Regions from separate parts of the Labrenzia sp. CP4 genome, predicted to be linked through region 1. Evidence: riboswitches for the same ligand, from Rfam matches in the RefSeq annotation. Region 1 holds a riboswitch; each other region holds the start of a gene.
The links. Region 1 has a riboswitch for thiamine pyrophosphate ahead of ACP90_RS10020 (hydroxyethylthiazole kinase). Riboswitches for the same ligand answer to the same signal wherever they lie in the genome.
Positions count from the first base shown of each region.

Region 2: it holds a riboswitch for thiamine pyrophosphate, as region 1 does, so the genes downstream of both, thiC (phosphomethylpyrimidine synthase ThiC) here and ACP90_RS10020 (hydroxyethylthiazole kinase) in region 1, are expected to answer to the same signal.
Region 3: it holds a riboswitch for thiamine pyrophosphate, as region 1 does, so the genes downstream of both, thiO (glycine oxidase ThiO) here and ACP90_RS10020 (hydroxyethylthiazole kinase) in region 1, are expected to answer to the same signal.
Region 4: it holds a riboswitch for thiamine pyrophosphate, as region 1 does, so the genes downstream of both, ACP90_RS04935 (ABC transporter permease) here and ACP90_RS10020 (hydroxyethylthiazole kinase) in region 1, are expected to answer to the same signal.

Region 1 is NZ_CP011927.1:2,155,855-2,160,960, forward strand. Features, by position in the region: gene ACP90_RS10005 (DMT family transporter) at 1-324, shown strand, start outside; gene ACP90_RS10010 (hypothetical protein) at 560-967, opposite strand; gene ACP90_RS10015 (Lrp/AsnC ligand binding domain-containing protein) at 988-1,224, opposite strand; TPP riboswitch at 1,432-1,542, shown strand; gene ACP90_RS10020 (hydroxyethylthiazole kinase) at 1,611-2,384, shown strand; gene thiD (bifunctional hydroxymethylpyrimidine kinase/phosphomethylpyrimidine kinase) at 2,421-3,227, shown strand; gene ACP90_RS10030 (TRAP transporter substrate-binding protein) at 3,229-4,335, shown strand; gene ACP90_RS10035 (OmpP1/FadL family transporter) at 5,004-5,106, shown strand, end outside.
Region 2 is NZ_CP011928.1:39,109-44,214, forward strand. Features, by position in the region: gene thiC (phosphomethylpyrimidine synthase ThiC) at 192-2,000, opposite strand; TPP riboswitch at 2,092-2,217, opposite strand; partial or broken gene repA (plasmid partitioning protein RepA) at 2,487-3,681, shown strand; gene repB (plasmid partitioning protein RepB) at 3,685-4,686, shown strand; gene repC (plasmid replication protein RepC) at 4,910-5,106, shown strand, end outside.
Region 3 is NZ_CP011927.1:3,603,246-3,608,351, reverse strand. Features, by position in the region: gene ACP90_RS16610 (DUF6030 family protein) at 1-112, shown strand, start outside; gene ACP90_RS16605 (pirin family protein) at 81-1,016, opposite strand; gene ACP90_RS16600 (DNA topology modulation protein FlaR) at 1,163-1,687, shown strand; TPP riboswitch at 1,735-1,855, shown strand; gene thiO (glycine oxidase ThiO) at 2,017-2,994, shown strand; gene thiS (sulfur carrier protein ThiS) at 2,978-3,175, shown strand; gene ACP90_RS16585 (thiazole synthase) at 3,181-3,954, shown strand; gene ACP90_RS16580 (thiamine phosphate synthase) at 3,951-4,556, shown strand; gene ACP90_RS16575 (LysR family transcriptional regulator) at 4,584-5,106, opposite strand, start outside.
Region 4 is NZ_CP011927.1:1,043,830-1,048,935, forward strand. Features, by position in the region: gene ACP90_RS04930 (hypothetical protein) at 227-1,999, shown strand; TPP riboswitch at 2,081-2,187, shown strand; gene ACP90_RS04935 (ABC transporter permease) at 2,245-3,090, shown strand; gene ACP90_RS04940 (ABC transporter substrate-binding protein) at 3,113-4,054, shown strand; gene rpoH (RNA polymerase sigma factor RpoH) at 4,357-5,106, opposite strand, start outside.

The sequences.
Region 1 (5,106 bases):
CTGCCGGGTCAGGCCTGGATCATTCCGGACCTGCCCACGGCAGGTCTGCTTCTGCTGATCGGCCTTGCGGGCGGTGTCGGCCAGATCCTGTTGACGCAGAGCTACCGGTTCGCGGATGCCTCCACCATTGCCCCGTTCGACTATGTCAACATGCTGTGGGCGATCATTGTCGGTTGGGTGGTGTTCAGCGAAACGCCATTGCCAGCAGTGGTGCTGGGGGCGCTGATCGTGATAGCCGCCGGTATTTTCGTCATCTACCGCGAGCACAAGCTCGGGCTGGACCGGACAAAGGCACGCCGGGCGTCATCACCCTCGCGTTCGTAGGGGGGAGGAAGAGACAAAGGGCAGGTCACGCTGTCTTCCCCGTCATTCCGGACAAGCGCAGCAATGCTGTGCGCAGATCCGGAATCCAGACTTATTTCGCGCCTTAGGCGCGGCATTATACAAAGAGAGAAGAGTTCGCTTTGCTCACGCTGATGCGCTGGATCCCGGATCGGCGCGCAGCTTTACTGCGCTTGTCCGGAATGACGGCGAATGCGGGTGGTTTCCGAAATCGGCCTTACTGCGACTTGTATTCGAACCGCTCGACAGCGCTCTTGGTGCCGTCCTTGAAGATCAGCTGCACGCTGATCGACTGGGCCGACCCCAGGGGCAGCTCCAGATAGGGCTTGTCCTTCAGAACGACATTCTGGTTGTCCGGGTCACAGGCTTCCAGTTGCCATTCCTGCTCAATCGGGTCGTCGTTCAGTCCGTAGAAGACATAGTCGATGCCGCACTTCCAGGATTCCAGGTGGGTGAAATAGATCAGCTCCTGGCCCTGCCAGTCGCGGAATGACACCCAGTTGGCCTTGGTCAGGTCCAGGATCTGCTTGATCTGCTCCGGCGGCATGCCTTGCGCGGACGCGGTCGATCCGATCGGAGCAAGAGCGAGGGGCAGGCAAAGGGCGGCGATTTTAATGAGTTTCATGGAAATTTCCGGGTCTGAGTTCAGAAGGCCTTGAAGGTAATGATGGTTTTGGTGTCCTGAATGCCGTCGATCGGGTGGACCTTCTCGTTCACGAAGTGGCCAATGTCCGAACCGTCGTCGACATAGAATTTCACCAGAAGATCGTAGTCGCCGGAGGTGGAGTAGACTTCGGACGCAATTTCCGCATCGGCGATCGCATTGGCGACCTGGTAGGTCTTGCCCAACTGGCATTTGATCATCACGAAAAACGGTACCATGGGGCGCTCCGGGCAGTTGGTGTTTGAAGGGGGTGAACGTGTCACCTGAACCATCAGCCGGGCTGTTCGGTCAGCCAAACATGCCGGGCAACAGATTCACGAAAGCAGACTAGGACATCGCCTATCTCCTCCCGTCAGTCAATTGCCGAGTAGTCGCTCTGCACAAGCCGGGTCTTGCAATCGCACGGCCGGCTTGTTAGCAGTGCAATCATCTCATGGGGGTGCCCGGCTATCCTGGACCGGGCTGAGAGGCGGCCTGCCAACTCCTTGAACCTGATCCGGCTGATACCGGCGGAGGGATTTGAGATCATGATGCACACACCACTCCCTTCAACGCGTCCTTTCCGGAATACCGGCAACGGGCTTTCTGTCGCAGGAGAGCCGTCATGAGCCTTTCCGTTGCTGCTTCCACGCAAGCCCTGTGCGCCGAACAGGTCTTCACCCTTCTGGAAAGGGTGCGGCAGAAAACGCCGCGCGTTCACGCCATCACAAATGCGGTCGCCCAGAGTTTCACTGCCAATGTGCTGCTTGCGCTCGGCGCGGTTCCTTCCATGACCATCGCGCGGGAGGAAGTTGCGGCTTTTGCCGGCGGGGCTGATGCGCTGCTGGTGAACCTCGGCACCCTTGACGAGGAACGTCGTGCGGCCATTCCGCTAGCGATCGAAGCTGCCAGGACTGCCGGACGTCCGGTTTGTGTCGATCCGGTCTTCGTCAACCGGTCACCCGTGCGCTGCGTCTATGCGCGCGAATTGCTGGGCGTGAAGCCGGATCTGGTGCGGCTCAATCCGGAAGAACTCACTGCTCTCTTGCCGGAGCGGGCGGATGCCGATGCATTGATCGAGGCCGGAACGGTTTTTGCGGTCACTGGCCCGGAAGACAGGGTCGAGAGCCGCGGCGAGGATTTCCTGCTGCGCAACGGCGATCCACTGATGTCACGCGTGACGGCCACCGGCTGTGCCGGCGGTGCTGTTCTGGCGGCGTTCCTGAGCATCGAAAAGGACAGGGCGCTTGCAGCTGCATGCGGACTGTCCGTCTTCAACATTGCCGGCGAAATCGCAGCCAGCCGGTCAGGCGGGCCTGGCAGTCTGGTGCCGGAGTTGCTCGACGCACTCTATTGCCTGACTGACCGCGACATTGAAGCCCGTCTCAAGACCGGCTGACGCAGCCTTTTCGGCATCTACTCCCAGGAGGTTCCCATGACCGCAATTGCGGTAACCATTGCAGGATCGGATTCCGGCGGCGGAGCCGGCATTCAGGCTGATCTCAAGACCTTTTCCGCAAACGGCGTCTTTGGTGCCAGTGTTATTGCAGCCCTGACGGCGCAGAATACGCTTGGCGTCAGCGCCATCCATGATGTGCCGCCGGAGTTCGTGCGGGCCCAGATTACAGCCGTCTTCTCGGACCTTGCCGTCAAGGCGACAAAGATCGGCATGCTGTCGCGTGTCGATACGATTGAGGTGGTAGCTGAAGGGCTTCGGGCACATGAGACAGGTCCGGTCGTGCTTGACCCGGTGATGGTGGCTGCCTCCGGTGACCCGTTGCTTGCCGACAGTGCGGTCGACACGCTGATTGCCTTGCTGCTGCCGCTGACTGATATTGTTACCCCGAACCTGCATGAAGCTGCCCGCATGTTGCAAGGCAACGTTGCCGCGGACGAAACGCAAATGCAGGCGCAGGCAGAACGTCTGCTCGGTCTTGGAGCCAATGCGGTTCTGCTCAAGGGCGGGCACGGGTCTGGTGCGAATAGCGCCGACCTGCTTCTGGATCGCAACGGCAATGCGGTCTGGCTCAGGTCAGAGCGGATCAAGACCGACAACACGCATGGCACCGGTTGCACCCTGTCATCCGCGATTGCCTCGGGTCTCGCCAAGGGGCAGGGCATGGAAGCGGCCGTCAGATCCGCCAAGTCCTATATTCAGGCCGCCATCGCCGCTGCCGACACGCTTCACATCGGCAGTGGTCACGGGCCAGTCCATCATTTCCACGCGTTCTGGAGCAAGTGAGATGACCGATCAGCCAAAGACAGAAACCGGACGGATCAGCCGTCGCGGACTTCTGGGGGCTTCCGCCGCCGCCGGTGCAAGCGCGTTGGCCGCCCCGGCGGTGGCGCAGGAGCAGGCGACGCTGGAATGGAAGATGGTCACGTCCTGGCCAAAGAACCTGCCGGGGCCCGGGATCACGGCGCAGCGCATTGCCGACAGGATCGAGCTGATGTCCGGCGGTCGCCTGCGCGTTCGGCTTTATGCAGCAGGGGAACTGGTGCCGGCTCTGGGCGTGTTCGAGGCTGTCTCGGCGGGGACGGCGCAGATGGCGCACACGGCCTCGTTTTTCTGGCAGGGCAAGATCCCAGCTTCGGTCTATTTCACCGCGATCCCCTTCGGTTTGCTGCCGCATGAGCATATCACCTGGATTGAGCAGGGGGGCGGCCAGGCGCTTTGGGACGAGCTTTATGCCCCGTTCGGACTAAGGCCCGTAATGGCCGGCAACACCGGCGTCCAGATGGGTGGCTGGTTCAAGCGCGAAATCAACACTCTTGACGATCTCAAGGGGCTGAAGATCCGCATGCCGGGCCTTGGCGGTGAAGTGATGCACCGGCTTGGGGCGACGCCTGTCAGCCTGCCGCCTGCAGAGTTGTTCCAGGCGTTGGACAGCGGTGTGCTGGACGCCACCGAATTCCTGGGTCCCTGGTCGGACAGGGCAATGGGGTTCCAGAAAGCAGCCAAGTCCTACTACACGCCGGGGTTCCATGAACCCAACGGCACCGGTGAAGCGCTGTTCAACAAGGTGGCGCTGGAAGGTCTGCCGGAAGACCTTGGCGCCATCGTTCTGGAGGCCTGCAAGGCAGAAAACGGCCGCTCGCTTGCAGAAAGCGATTGGGAGAATGCAGGCGCACTGAAGCTCCTGCAGGAAGAGGACGGCGTTACCGTCCGTCCTTATCCGGACGACGTTCTGGACGCTTTGCGGGAGACTTCGGCAGTCGTGCTGTCCGAGTTCGCGAGCAAGGATGCGCTTAGCCAGAGGATCTACGACAGTCATATGGCTGCGCGGGCACGCCTTGCCCCCTGGAGTGACGTTGCCATGCGCCGCTTCCTCGAAGCTCGCGACAGCTAGGCTTGCCGCTTGAGGCTGCAAACAAGGAATGGAGTGCGGTCCTGGACCGTCTCTTTCTGCGAGCCGGTGCAACCCACCGGTTCGCAGCTTGCAACCTGCCTTGCCGGAAAAGCGGTAATTGGCCGGACAGTGGCGCGTCGCCTGCTGACAAACTTCCTGACAAAAATTCAATTTCGAAAGGAAAGGCTACCGCGCAACGGTGTGCCGACGCGATTTCCGTTAGGAAAGGTGATTGGCGTTTTTACCAAGGAATATCAAGGAACTTGTCCTACAAAAGATCCACATTCCGTCACGAAACCTGTGGCAAAGCCGCAACGATTCACCGTTAAATTACGTTATCGGAAACTGACATTTCGAGTGCCTGTTTTTTAGGCAAATGTCTGAAAGTGTGTCGGTGCGATGACGAAGAGACTCTGAACCTGTCGTTTTTGAAGTGTTTTGAATGTCTACGCAGCAATACCTACCAGAAAAGCCGCGCATTTCGCATTGCAGCATGAAAAAACGACCCCATAACTGACGTAAATATTCAGTTGAAACGGACGGCATTCTCCTAAAACCCTGTCTCAGGTTGTCATCAAGCATCCGGTGGCTAGGGGATGGGAGGAAACTCAATGCCGTGGGTAAACAAGAAATCAGTTCTACTTGCTTCTACAGCTGTAGCTCTATCAATGGTTGCAAGTTCTGCGTTCGCAGGTGGTTTCGCACTTAGAGAGCAGAGCTCGTACTTTCAGGGTATGTCTTTTGCCGGGTATGGTACGTCCGGCGGTTCGA
Region 2 (5,106 bases), on a different replicon from region 1:
CGGCGGCCAAGCGTGACAAAACCGTGAAACGGTGCCGCAGGACCGCTCCCGGAATAGCTGAGCAAAGGCCTTTTATCAAAATACCGATTTTGGAGCCCATTCCGCTCGCCTACCGCATCGAGCGGTAGGCCATCGGGCGAAGGGAGCCCTAACCCCCTCCCCTCGAATCTCCCCTCCCCTCTGCGAATGAACTACAGATCCTTTGGCATGTAGAGATCGCCGCCAGCACGATATCTGACTGCCATCGCCTCCATGCCCTCTTGACGAGCAGCGTCGCGGATATCGTGGGAAATCCGCATGGAGCAGAATTTCGGACCGCACATGGAGCAGAAGTGCGCGACCTTGTGGGCTTCCTTCGGCAAGGTCTCGTCATGCATCGAACGGGCCGTTTCCGGATCGAGCGCGAGGTTGAACTGGTCCTCCCAGCGGAACTCGAAACGGGCGCGCGACAGGGCGTCGTCGCGGACCTTCGCTGCCGGATGACCCTTGGCGAGGTCGGCGGCATGGGCGGCGATCTTGTAGGTTATGACACCGGTCTTCACATCATTGCGGTCGGGAAGGCCGAGGTGTTCCTTCGGCGTGACGTAGCAGAGCATCGCCGTGCCGAACCAGCCAATCATCGCGGCACCGATGCCCGAGGTGATATGGTCGTAACCCGGCGCGATGTCGGTCGTCAGCGGTCCGAGCGTGTAGAACGGCGCCTCGCCGCAGACCGCAAGCTGCTTGTCCATGTTCTCCTTGATCTTGTGCATCGGCACATGACCAGGGCCTTCGATCATGACCTGGCAGTCTTTCGCCCAGGCGATCTTCGTCAGCTCTCCGAGCGTTTCCAGTTCGGCGAACTGCGCTGCGTCGTTGGCGTCGGCAATCGAGCCCGGACGCAAGCCGTCACCAAGTGAAAAGGAAACGTCGTAGGCACGGCAAATGTCGCAGATCTCCTCGAAATGCTCGTAAAGGAAGCTCTCCTTGTGATGATGCAGGCACCACTTGGCCATAATCGAACCGCCGCGCGATACGATGCCGGTAACGCGGTTGACGGTGAGCGGAATGTAGGAGAGCCGGACACCGGCATGGATGGTGAAATAGTCGACGCCCTGTTCGGCCTGCTCGATCAGCGTGTCGCGAAAGACTTCCCAGGTAAGGTCCTCGGCAATGCCGCCAACCTTTTCCAGCGCCTGGTAGAGCGGCACCGAGCCGATCGGAACCGGCGAATTCCGGATGATCCATTCACGAATGTTGTGGATGTTGCGCCCGGTCGATAGGTCCATGACGGTGTCGGCGCCCCAGCGAGTCGCCCAGACCATTTTCTCGACTTCCTCCGCCATCGACGAGGTGACGGCAGAGTTGCCGATATTGGCGTTGATCTTCACCAGGAAGTTCCGGCCAATGATCATCGGCTCCGCTTCCGGATGGTTGATATTGGCTGGGATGATCGCGCGCCCGCGGGCGACTTCCTCGCGGACGAAGTCCGGTGTAACAAAATCCGGGATCGCCGCGCCGAAGCTCTCTCCATCACGGGGAAGCTTTTCGTTTGCAGCCTTGCGACCAAGGTTTTCCCGGATGGCGATGTATTCCATCTCTGGCGTGATGATGCCGGCGCGGGCATAGGCGATCTGGGTGACGGTCTTGCCGTCTTTGGCGCGGCGCGGTTTCTGCAGGTTAGGGAATTGCAGTGTCAGGCGCTCGCCGGTGGCAAAGCCGTTGTCTTCCGGCTTGACCATGCGGCCCTCATATTCCTCCGTGTCACCGCGGGCGGCGATCCACTCGGCGCGAAGGCGCGGCAGTCCCATCTCAATATCGATCGCCTGGGTCGGGTCGGTATAGGGACCGGAGGCATCATAGACCGTGACGGGCGGTTCGCCGGCGGTCGGATGGACTGCGATCTCGCGCACTGGTACGCGGATATCGGGATGAATTTCGCCCGGCTTGTAAACCTTTGTAGAGGCAGGCAGCGGCCCCTTGGTGATTTCGGGCGTAATAGTCTTGGTGGCAATGTTCATTCTGAGGCTCCAATCTTTCAAGTTGGAGACCCAGTTCGAAGCCGGAATGATGGAAAGACGCCATGACGCTCCGGATTCTGGGCAACGTCGTACTGCAGCGCTTGCACCGTCCCTACGCCAGTATGAACTGGATCAGGTTCAACGGGTCACTGCGCTGCCATCAATCAACGGCCCAGCAGTATCTCAGCCCCTTGCCGGGGCACCCCTGGTAACGTTGCCATCGGCCATCATCCACGTGCGTTTGTCAATACAGAGATGCTTGGCTCGACGAGGAAGTGCTGTCACTTTGGCGGCAAAAGGTTGAAGGAAATGTGCCGGGTGACTCCAAAAAGTTGTCCGCGGACAACAATGCGAAGTTCTTGTCGAAACTAGGCTGAAAAATGCACTTGGTTAAGCGTTTGTAAATTGGTAACGAATCGGAGCATATTGTAACAGCGCAGTTTGAGGCGTAGTTTTCAAAAATGCGCAGTTCGAGGATTTTTCGAGATGGACACCAATCTTCTGGTTGAAGGTGCTGCTGAACACCTGCCAACGACACTTTCGGCGGACGCGAATGAGCTCGCTCATCAATTGCAGATACATCAACGAAAAATCTTTCCACCTGCTTCTCAAAAGACTATCCGAAGATTTTCGCCTGCAGAAGCAGCTAAATTGATTGGCATTAAGGAAGGCTATTTACGTCAGGTCGCCGCTGATGGGCATGGCCCCGAACCAAACGAGAACGGTAGGCGCACATATTCTGTCGAGGACATGGATCATATACGTCAGGTCTTGGACGAGAAAAATGGCACGCCAAAATATGTGCCGATCCGTCGGGGAGATGAAAAGCTTCAGGTTATCACTGTAATGAACTTCAAAGGTGGTTCCGGAAAAAACCACCACATCTGCTCATTTGGCTCAGTTCTTGGCGTTGCGTGGATACCGCGTTTTAACAATTGACCTTGATCCACAAGCATCATTGTCAGCGATGTTCGGACATCAACCCGAACTAGATGTCGACGAGGGAGAAACGCTTTACGGTGCTATCCGTTATGAAGACCCTCGAGCCTTAAGCGAAATCATTCGATCCACATATACGCCAAACCTCCATATTGTTCCAGGCAATCTTGAATTGATGGAATTCGAGCATGAAACGCCCAAAGCAATGTCTGAAGGACGTTCAGCGTCCATGTTTTTCGCCCGAATAGGGGAGGTGCTGACAAGCGTTGAAAGCTATTACGACGTTGTAGTCATTGATTGCCCACCTCAGCTTGGCTTTCTAACGATGTCGGCCTTAAGTGCGGCCACAGGAGTATTGATCACCGTACATCCACAGATGTTGGACGTTATGTCTATGTCCCAATTTCTTTCTATGACAGCTGAATTGATGAGTGTTGTCGAAAAGGCCGGAGGGCGTACCAGCTATGATTGGATGCGTTACTTGGTTACTCGCTTCGAACCAAACGATGGACCACAAAGCCAGATGACCGGGTTTATGCGTTCAATATTTGGAAATCGCATGCTTCAACATGCGATGCTTAAATCTACTGCTATTTCTGATGCCGGTGTTACCAAGCAAACTTTGTATGAAGTCGAAAGAAGCCAATTTGTGCGCGGTACTTATGATCGCGCAATGGAATCTATGTCTCTCGTGAACCAGGAAATCGAAGACCTCTTAAACGTGACTTGGGGACGGAGGTAAGGGATGGCACGCAAAGACCTGATCAGTTTTTCGTCGGACGAGGATGGTGAAATCCAAGGGGATCCAAATAAATCGGATCGCCCACTGGCGGGCATCACGCCAAATAGACGGTCAAGTTCACCGGTTGGAGGCATCGCAAAAACTCTTGGCTCACTCTCAAGTCAGATGGACCGTGCTAGTGAATTAGAACGGCAACTGTTGGAAGGACAAAAGGTCGTTGAACTGGATCCCTCTCAAATAGACGATTCATTTGTTCGCGACCGTTTGGAAGCGGACCCGGAAGTCGAGAGGGACTTTGTTCAACAAATCGATGAGCACGGGCAATTAGTACCAATCCTTGTTCGTCCAAACCCGGCTCAAAAGGGTCGCATGCAGGTGGCATTCGGCCATCGTAGACTTCGGGCGGCCAGAAGCCTCAATCGAAAGGTCAAGGCTGTCGTTCGGGAGTTGAACGATGAGCAACTGGTCGTTCTTCAAGGGCAGGAAAACAGTGCCAGAACCAATCTTTCCTATATAGAACGTGCGTTGTTTGCAGCGCGATTGGAAGACCAAAAGTTCAAGCGGAATGTCATTATATCTGCGCTCAAAGTGGACAGAGCGGCTGTATCAAAAATGATCAAGCTGATCAAAGAATTGCCCGTCGAATTGATTGTTGCGATTGGCGCCGCTCCTGGTACAGGGCGACGAAAATGGATGGAACTTGCTGAGTTAGCAAAATTGGTTGATTGGAAGCCACTTCGAGAAATGTTGTCCGCGGACAACATCGCAGTGCTGACTTCGGACGAGCGTTTCGAATTCGTGCTTCGCAGCGCGAAGAAAGCAATAAAGCCGAAAAAACCAAAGATGGTGGTCCAACATGTTGAGCACGTACCGGTGACGATCAGATCGACCAAAAGCGGCACTACGTTCACCGTAAATGGAGCTAAAGCTCCAGGATTCGATGAGTTTTTGAAGGCTCAACTGAACAGTCTCTATGCGGATTACATGAAAGAGAGGGGGGAGTAAATGAGGCTCTAAACGAAAGAACCCGCCACAAGGGCGGGTCCAAACTTGAGATAAGCACGAGTGCCTATGCTCTATGTGTAGCAGCTAAAATCATAGAATCACTTGTAGCGCAACGCAAGTTCTGTCTTTGAGCAGAGCACGATTTCTTGCGTCTTTTTGCTTGTCTCGCATCTGAACACTCAGTGTCCGGTCGCGTTTATGCGCTTCCGGCAAAGGAGGACTTATGTCTTCGTCTCAGCAGATAGCGAGTTTTCGCAAGGTGTCTGCCGGGATCCTTGCGAGCGCGCATCTGGCGTCCCAGGAGGATCGGCCGAAGGTCACCAAAAAGGAAATCTCCCTGGTTCTGAAACGCGTCGCGCCGGCGCTTGGTATTGATGGCACGGCCTACCATGTCCTGGATATTCTCCTGGGCCTCGTCCA
Region 3 (5,106 bases), 1.4 Mb from region 1:
TCTGGACTTTGGCGAGCCGGACCTTATCCGGCCCGCCGACAGGTTTGAAAAAGCACCGCCATTGGAGAGCGGCTGGAGTGTCAGGGCCCCGGACGGTCAGGCAAGGGAATGAACTCTTCCGCATCGCCGGGTACCGTATCGAAACGGCCAAGACGCCAATCTTCCTTGGCCTGCTCGATGCGCTCTTTCGATGAGGACACGAAGTTCCACCAGATATAACGCCGGCCGTCCATCGGTTCGCCGCCAAGCACTACGAAACGGGCCGGCACGGGAGACGTGTTTTCAATCACCAGATGATCACCCGGTTTGAACACCAATAGCTGGGCCGGATCGAAATTCTGGCCGGCGATGGTGATCTGGCCCGAGACCGTATAAAGGCCGCGCTCTTCCCACCCGGCATCCAGCGGGATCTTCGCTCCCGGTTCCAGCGTGATATCGGCATAGAACATGTCGGACGCTGTCTTCACCGGTGCCTTGTGGCCATAAAGCTCGCCCGCGATAAGTTTGACTGAAGCGCCCTTGTCGGCAAATTCCGGCTGTTCTTCTGTGCCGTGGTGCTGGAAGGTCGGGTCGGTCTCTTCCAGGTGTTTGGGCAGGGCCACCCAGCTCTGCAGGCCGAACAGGGGACGTTTTTCCTGCAGGCGTTCCGGCCTCTCACGTTCGGAATGCACGATGCCCTTGCCGGCGCTCATCCAGTTCAGAGCACCGGGGGCAATCGCAATCTCCGTTCCAAGGCTGTCACGATGATACATTTCTCCTTCGAAGAGATAGGTCACCGTCGCCAACCCGATGTGAGGATGCGGGCGCACGTCGATACCGCCGCCGACCAAAAGTTCTGCCGGGCCCATCTGGTCGAAGAAGATGAACGGGCCAACCATCCGCCTCCTGGCAGACGGCAAGGCACGTCTTACCGAAAATCCGCCGAGGTCGGATGTCCGCGGTACGATGATCGTTTCAATCGGGTCACAGCTTGCAGCATTTCCCGGTACGGGATCAGGGCAATTCAACCAGCTCATCTGCCTCTCCATCAAAGAACATTCTGTCTTGCAAACTAGATAGGGCCAGCGAAGCCGAAGTGTCCATTGAACAGTCTGTTTCGGGTTTTCATCCCCTGCACAATCTGTATAACGACCGGCCCTTCCTTGCTTTTGTTTGGTGCGACATGAAACGCGTGATGATCGTTGGCGGCCCGGGCTCGGGCAAAAGCACGCTTGCCGTTGCCCTTGGGCGGAAAACCGGACTGCCGGTCTATCATATGGACAAGATCCACTACCGCTCCGGTTGGAGCGAGCGGACGCGGGAAGAGAAAGACCGGCTGACGCATGAGGTCCATCTGAAGGATGTGTGGATCTTCGAGGGCGGTCATTCAAACACCTATGCGGAACGTATCGAACGTGCCGACACTTTCATCTGGCTCGATGTCCCAGTAATGCGCCGCATATTTCGAGTGCTGAAACGGTCGGTGAAATACAATGGGCAAAGCCGTCCGGATCTGGCCGAGGGCTGCCCGGAGCAGTTCAACTGTCAAACTGTTGAATTCCTGAGGTTCATCTGGCGAACGAGACACTCCGCCAGAGCCAAGCTGGAGCACATCTACCGCGAACCTCCGGACCATCTGAAAGTCTATCGGTTCAACACCCTTGCCGAAATCGACGACTTTCTGGCGCGCCCCTGGCAACAAGGATGAAGGCTCATCCTGTCTCTTGACAGGTGCGCCTGACGGGCGGCACAACAGGGGCTCACCCGGGGTGCCTCCAGAAGAGGCTGAGATACTGCTAGTGCACTTGCGCAGTGCAGGGACCCGACGAACCTGATCCAGGTCATGCTGGCGAAGGGAAGGTGTTCTCGGCCAACTGCGTTCGCCACGGCAATGCTCCAATCCGGCCACCCTTCCAAGCCGAATGTCCGAAATGCGAGACCTTTTCCGGTCCTTGCGGAGATCCGTTGAATGCAAGCGGGCTACCAGACATTCCATGATGTCGAACGACTGACGTCCACCCTGGCAGGAGAGGCGGGATGAAGGTCGGTATCAAAGGGGCTGGAGTAGCCGGTCTGGCACTGGCACATGAACTTGTCTCGCGCGGTGTGCGGGTGGAGCTGCTGGAAAAACACAAGGATCTCACCGCCAGTGCCTCCTGGCTCGCAGGCGGCATGTTGGCGCCATGGTGTGAGCGGGAAAGTGCCGAGGAAGATGTTCTGCGGCTCGGGCAAGCCTCCATTGGCTGGTGGAGCAAGGTCCTGCCGGGACAGGTCTCGCACAATGGCACGCTGGTTGTTGCCGCGCCGCGCGATACCGGCGAGTTAAGTCGCTTTGCTTCTCGAACCAGCGGCTTTGCCTGGCTCGATGCTGACGCGCTGGGCGCACTCGAGCCGGACCTCGCAGGCCGATTTGCAAAGGGGCTCCATTTTGCGGGGGAAGCCCATCTCGATCCGCGGCAGGCCCTCACAGCATTGCAGGCAAAGGTGTCTGAAAGCGGTGCCAAGGTGAGGTCAGAAGCGCAGCACTTCACCGCGGCGACCGATCTTGTCGCCGATTGTACCGGCATGGCCTCGCCGGATCCGCACTTGCGTCCCGTACGCGGTGAAATGCTGATCCTCCACGCGCCAGATGTCTCGCTTTCGCGGCCGGTGCGTTTTCTGCACCCGCGCATCCCTGTCTATGTCGTGCCTCGTGACAACGGTGTCTTCATGGTCGGGGCAACCATGATCGAAAGCGGTGACCAGGGAGCGGTCAGTGTTCGGTCCACCATGGAACTTCTAAATGCCGCCTACAGCCTGCATCCGGGATTTGCCGAGGCAAAGATCATCGAAACCGGGGTGGGCCTCCGCCCGGCATATCCAAACAATCTTCCTCGTCTCACGTTTACCGGCAACGCGTTGTCAATGAACGGATTCTACCGGCACGGCTTCCTGCTTGCTCCGCATTTTGCCATGGAGGCGGCAGACAGGATCGTGCAACACCTTCAGGAGAAGTCCCTTGAAGCTAACCATTAACGGCGAACCTCAGGAAGTTGTCAGCGCGACGCTGGCTGCGCTTCTGGACGAACTGGCCTATGACCATGGGTTTCTTGCAACGGCACGCAACGGCGATCTGGTTTGTGCTGAAGACCGAAGCGATTGCTTCCTTCAAGCTGGCGACCGTATCGAGATCCTGTCACCGATGCAGGGAGGATGACGCTGATGTTTGAAGTTTATGGCGAAAGCGTTGCGTCGCGTTTCCTGCTTGGTACTGCCCAGTACCCATCACCCCAAATTCTGTCGGATGCGGTGAAAGTATCCGGGGCTGAAATTCTGACGGTGTCCCTTCGGCGCGAAACGGCAGGAAGTGGCGGAGGCGGCCGGTTCTGGGACCTGATCCGGGAACTGAACGTCAAGGTGCTGCCCAACACTGCCGGATGTCATTCGGTAAAGGAAGCCGTCACCACCGCTAAAATGGCACGCGACCTATTTGGAACCGACTGGATCAAGCTGGAAGTGATCGGTCATCACGACAGCCTGCAGCCGGATGTCTTTGGCCTCGTGGAAGCCGCACGTATCCTGAGCGATGACGGCTTCAAGGTGTTTCCCTATACGACGGACGATATTGTCGTCGGCGAACGGTTGCTTGACGCGGGGTGTCAGGTGTTGATGCCCTGGTGTGCGCCAATCGGTTCGGCGAAGGGGCCGGTCAATCCGGATGCCCTTCGTGCCTATCGCAGTCACTTCAAGGGCATCCCACTTGTTGTGGATGCCGGTCTTGGCAGACCGTCCCATGCGGCTGCTGTTCTGGAACTCGGTTTCGATGCGGTACTGCTGAATACGGCTGTCGCAAAGGCCGGAGACCCTGTCGCAATGGCCAAGGCCTTTGCAGTTGCAATTAAGGCCGGTCGCCTGGCCTATGAAGCCCAACCCCTGGAACCTCGCGACATGGCGGTTCCTTCTACCCCGGTTCTCGGAATGGCGGTGTTTGAATGAAGCTCGATCCCTTTTACCTCATCGTCGACAGTTCCGACTGGATCGAGCGGCTGGTTCCGCTTGGCGTCAAACTGGTTCAACTGCGCATCAAGGACGCGAGCGACGAAGTCCTGCGCAAGGAAATCGCAGCCTCCAAGAGCGCTTGCGAGAAGCACGGCTGCCAACTTGTCGTGAACGACTATTGGCAGCTCGCGATTGAACTGGACTGCGACTTTGTCCACCTTGGTCAGGAAGACCTTGCTGACGCCGATGTCGCGGCCATTCGCAAGGCGGGTCTGAAACTTGGCGTTTCGACCCATGACGGTGAGGAACTGGAAACCGCTCTTTCTGTAGAGCCCGATTATATCGCGCTGGGGCCTGTCTATCCGACGATCCTGAAAGAAATGAAATGGGCGCCCCAAGGCGTTGAAAAGGTCGGTCGGTGGAAGCGGCAGATCGGCGAATTGCCGCTTGTTGCTATTGGCGGTCTCAATCCGGAGCGTCTGCCGGGTGTGTTCGAGAACGGCGCAGATATCGCAGCTGTTGTCACTGACATCACCCGGAATGCCGACCCGGAAGCGCGCACCAGGGAATGGATAGTGGCGACAGATCCCTGGCGGTAGGTGGAGCGCGTTTCGCCTTCGGCCTGGCTAAACGAATATCGCCTTGTCGCGCGCGACTTGATCGCGCAGAAAATCCTGTGCCGCGGCGACATGGCGGAGAGGGCGCGAACTTTCATGTGTCACCATCCAGTAGGCCCGGTGAAGCTTTATCTCCGGGAGAACGGCGATCAGGTCGGCATTGTCGCGCGCGATAAAATCGTGAAGGATGCCGATACCGGCACCGGACCTGACTGCTTCGGTCTGGCCGAGTGCGGAGGCGATTTCAAATCGCGCGGTCCAGTCTTTCAGGATCTCGGTGCCGTAGTTCAGCGATGGCGAGTAGAGCAGGTCTTCCACGTAGCCAATAAGATCGTGGTCGATCAGATTGCTTGCGGAGGCAGGTGTTCCCCGGCTTTCCAGATAGGTTTTTGACGCATAAAGACCGAGCGAATAGTCGACGAGCTTGCCGGCAACCAGCCTGCCTGTTTCCGGCCTGTCTATTGTCACGGCGATATCAGCTTCACGGCGGGAGAGCGAGAAGGAGCGGGGCACGGGAACGAGCTGCACCGTC
Region 4 (5,106 bases), 1.1 Mb from region 1:
TTGCGTGCCGCGAATCACCGCACGCAACCACCTTTCGTTTTCGGCGTTCCATGTGTGTGCCGAACAAACAATCTGTGTTAGGAAAAGGGTACTGCGAGGTTCTCTGTCGCGGCGAAGTTATTGAAGAAATAGCACCGGTTTTCGAAAAACTTGCTATAAGCCTGAGAATGAAACGAAATCTCGGGCCCGCAGAACAGATCCTTGCAGTCGGCCGGTAGGCAGGAAGATGGCTGATTACTATTCAATTCTGAAGAAAACGATCGCGTCTTTACCTGAAAACAATGGTGCTGCACGCAGAAGCGTCTACAGCCGTGCGCGCAATGCCATCGTCAATCAGCTGAAAGCCTATGAGCCGCCGCTGGCGCCGTCCGAGATCACGGCCGAGCAGCTGCGTCTGGAAGAAGCCATTCGCAAGGTGGAAGCCGAAGCCGCCCGCGAAAGCCTCGGTCTCAGCCCCACTGTTCCGAAGGTCGAAACGCCGACCCCGGCGCCGCAGGTTTCCGCGCCGCCCGTGACACCGCCTCCGGCTGAGCCGGTGGCAGAGGCTGCGCCGGAAGCGCCTGCGCCTGCACCACAGGAACCTGAAACAACTGCAGCACCGGTGGTGGATACCCCGGCTCCGTCGCCCTTGAAGGAAACCCTGACACAGGCCGAAGCGCTTGGCACCGCGGCCAGCCAGGCTGTTCACCACGCCAAGGAAGCTGCCGACCCGAGCACTGCGCCTGTGCGCCAGGAGCCCTCTTTCGGCGGACCTGTGCAGCCGGAACAGACAGATGATGGCCTGTTCGAGCCTGCAGATACCACCGGTGCGGCCGATCCCGCCGACCAGGTTTATCCAGGCGAGGAAACAGCCAAGCCGAAGGACAAATCGGCCTCCAAGAAAAGCCGCTCCAAGCGCGCCAAGCCGAGTGCTTCGGATGCGCTGCGCGGTGATTCATCCGGCAGCCGCACCGTTCCGATCGTCATTGCTGCGGGTTTCCTGTTGCTGGTGATCCTGGGCGCCGGAGCCTATTTCCTGATGCCTGCGGGCGATGAGACAGCCGACAGCGGCAATGTGCCGGTCGCGTCTTCTTCGCAAACGCCTGTCGATACGCAGCCGGACACCACGCCGGAGCCTTCGACCGCTGCCCCTGCCGTAGAAGGTGAAGAGCCTTCGAAAAACACCGACCGCCTGTTGAACGAAGGCGAGACGGATGTGGTTGCCCCGGATGCACGCACGGTAACCACGACGACGATTACCGGACAGTCTGATTCGCCTGCGCCGGCCGATACACCGCAGGTCGATACACCAGCTTCCGCTGCGCCCGAACCTTCCCAGCCGTCCATCGTGACGAGCGGAGAAAACGATCAGTCTTCTGCGACCACCGAAAGCCCGATTGCGGTGCCGGAAGACAATCTCTCGGCCATCTCGCCTGACGAAACTTCACCGGCTCCGTCCGCCACGGCGGCGGATTCCTCGGTGCAGCGCTCTATCCTTTACGAAGAAGGGGAAGAGTCCGGTGGTGCCGGAACGGCTGCGCAAGGCGCAGTCGTTTGGGGTGTCGATGAAGAAACGAATCTGGACGGCAAGGCTCTCGCGGTTCTGAGCGCCTCCATTGAAATCCCCGAGCGGGATGTGAAGGTCGATATTCGCATCAAGCCGAATGACGATACTTCCTTGCCCGCCAGCCATCTGGTCGAGATCAAGTACGAGTTCCCGGAAAACTTCGCTCCGGGTGACGTCGTCAACGTGCCAGGCTTGGTCATGAAGCCTACGGAAGAAGCTCGTGGCGATGCGCTGATCGGCGCTTCCGTGAAAGTGTCTCCGGGCTTTTTCTGGATTGCCCTTTCCAGCTTGCCGAACGAGCAGCAACGCAATCTCGCCCTGCTGCGTGAACGCGGCTGGATCGACATTCCGATGCTTTACGAAAACGGCAAGCGCGGCATCCTGACCCTGGAAAAGGGAACCGCCGGTGCAGAAGCCGTAGAAAAGGCGATCACGTCCTGGCAAGCCGGCTAAGCGCCAGCCTGCCTCCTTTCAAAATCTGAAGAAGCCGCCTCACGGCGGCTTGCCTTTTTCCGTCACACAAGGCATGGTCCGCCTTGGTCCGAGGGGTGTTCCGGTTACCGGAGCTGAGATGGCGTAATGCCGAACCCTTAGAACCTGATCCGGGTCATGCCGGCGAAGGGACGGAATCCTTAGCCTATTCCCGGATCTCCATTGTCATTTTCGGCTTGTCCGAAGACGGGAGATCCTATGCGTACTTGTCTGCGACCACTGCGGTCGCCGCACATCCGAATGCCGGTATCGGCTTTCATGCGTTCCTGTTGGCCAATGGCGGCGGGGGCTGCGGGATGATGGCGTTTGTGAAAGCTGTTGCCAGGACCATACTCGGCCTCCTGCTGACTGTCGCTATCTGGGCGGCAATCGTCCATGTGTTCGACACCCAGCATTATATCCTGCCGGGTCCGGACCGCGTCTTTACAGCCTTTGTCAAACACGCAGGCTTCCTTCTGCATCATGCCGGCATCACCGCCTATGAGACGGTGCTCGGGTTTGTGCTGGGGGCAGCCGCCGGGGCATTGCTTTCCGTTCTTTTGTGGCTGTTTCCGATTGCTGCAAGGTTCGCCATGCCGCCCATTCTGGTGACGCAGGCCCTGCCTGTTTTCGCAATCGCGCCGATCCTGGTGCTCTGGCTCGGTTTCGGGCTGGCCTCCAAGATCGTCGTCATCATCCTGGTCATCTTCTTCACGGTTACATCGACGTTTTTCGATGGCCTGCAGCGGCTTGACCCGGGTTTGTGCGATCTCGCCCGGCTTTATCGTCTGTCTCGCCTGAAGGAACTCTGGTTCTTTCGCCTGCCGTCAGGCTTGCCGGCGTTTGCCTCCGGCCTGCGGGTGGCCGCGGTGTTCGCTCCCATGGGGGCGATCATCGGCGAATGGGCCGGGGCAAAAGGAGGCCTTGCCTTCATCATGCTTCAAAGCAGCAACCGGATGCAGGCGGACATGATGTTCGCCGCCCTGATCCTGCTCGCGGCGATGGTGCTGATCATGCGCTTTGCCGTGAACCATCTCACCCGACTTCTTGTTCCCTGGCAGCCGCTCACCTAGCTGCCGCTCTACGGAGGACCTCATGAAAAAACAAATCCTGTCACTCGCATTGGCCGCCGGGCTGCTGGCATCGGGGCCGGTACAGGCCAGTGAGAAACTGACCTTGCTGCTCGACTGGTTCATCAATCCGGATCACGCGCCGCTGGTAACTGCGCAGACCAAGGGTTTCTTCGAGGCAGAAGGTCTCGAGGTTGAGATCATCGAACCGGCGGACCCGGCAATGCCGCCGAAACTGGTTGCTGCCGGGCAGGGCGATATCGCAGTGTCCTATCAGCCGACGCTTCATGCGCAAATCGAGGAAGAGCTGCCGCTGAAATGGATCGGTACGCTGGTGGAAACGCCCCTCAATTCTCTCATCGTGCTGAAGGACGGCCCGATACAGGAACTGAAGGACCTCAAGGGCAAGAGTGTCGGCTTTTCCGTTTCCGGCTTCGAGGACGCGATGCTGGGCCAGATGCTGCGTTCGGCCGGTTTGACCATGGATGATGTCGAGCTGGTGAACGTGAATTTCGCGTTGTCAGGCTCTCTGCTTGCCGGTCAGGTGGATGCGGTGATCGGCGCATATCGGAATTTCGAGCTCACCCAGCTCGAAATCGAAGGCAAACCCGGCAAGGCCTTCTTCCCCGAAGAAAACGGCGTGCCGATCTTTGATGAGCTGATCTATGTCGTCAACAAGGACAAGACGGACGATCCGCGCTTCGCCAAGTTCCTGGCAGCCGTGGAAGCGGCCACCATCTACCTGAGCAATCACCCGGAAGAAGCCTGGAATGCCTTCATAGAAGCGTATCCGAACCTCAATGACGAGCTGAACAGGCGTGCATGGTTCGATACGTTGCCGCGGTTCGCCAAGCGTCCGGCTGCACTTGATGAAGGCCGCTACCAGCGCTTTGCAGAGTTCATGGCCGAAGCCGGTCTGATCAGCAAGGTCGTGCCGGTGGAGAGCTACACGGCCGAAATCCGCTGAGGGGTTGAAGGAACGTTGCCAGGGACAAGACGGCACTGGAGCCAGTCTCCAGCGCTTCTGACCACCGGCAAAGAAGCTCCCTCTCTCCGTCGTCACCCCGGCCAAGCGTAGCGCGAGCCGGGGCCGGGGAGGCGGAAGTCTCTGTAAGTGTCTGTGGTTTTCAGGCGATGGCTTCCGGGCTCTCCGATCCCGGATCTTCGCTGTGCTGCGTCCGGGATGACACCGGGAAGGACTTTCAAGCAAAAGAAAAGCGCTGGAGCCTGGGCTCCAGCGCTTTTTTGTTTTTTCCAGGTTTGGCTATCTCAGGCCGTGGGTTGGTCCATGGTGCGGGCGCTGTTGCGCACGGCTTTCTGAACCTTTTCGAAAGCGCGAACCTCGATCTGGCGGACGCGCTCGCGGCTGACACCGAATTCGCCCGAAAGGTCTTCCAGCGTCATCGGATCTTCGGCCAGGCGGCGTGCTTCAAAGATGCGCCGTTCGCGCTCGTTGAGTACGTCCATCGCGTCGTTCAGCATCTTGCGACGCATGTCCAGCTCTTCCTGATTGGCAAGCAGGGTTTCCTGACTGTCGCTTTCATCGACAAGCCAGTCCTGCCATTCACCGGCATCAGCTTCCGCGCGCACAGGCGCATTCAGGCTGGCATCGCCGCCCAGACGGCGGTTCATGGACACCACTTCCTCCTCGGACACCCCGAGTTTGGTGGCAATCTCAGAGACCTGATGCGGCTTCAGATCGCCTTCGTCCAACGCCTGGATCTTGCCCTTGAGGCGACGCAGGTTGAAGAACAGGCGTTTCTGGTTGGCCGTGGTTCCCATTTTCACGAGGGACCATGAGCGCAGGATGTATTCCTGGATAGCCGCCTTGATCCACCACATGGCATAGGTCGCGAGCCGGAACCCCTTGTCCGGTTCAAAGCGCTTGACCGCTTGCATCAGGCCGACGTTGCCTTCGGAAACGACTTCTCCGATCGGCAGGCCATACCCGCGGTAACCCATGGCAATCTTGGCGACGAGGCGTAGATGGGAATTGACTAGGCGTTCTGCAGCTTCAGG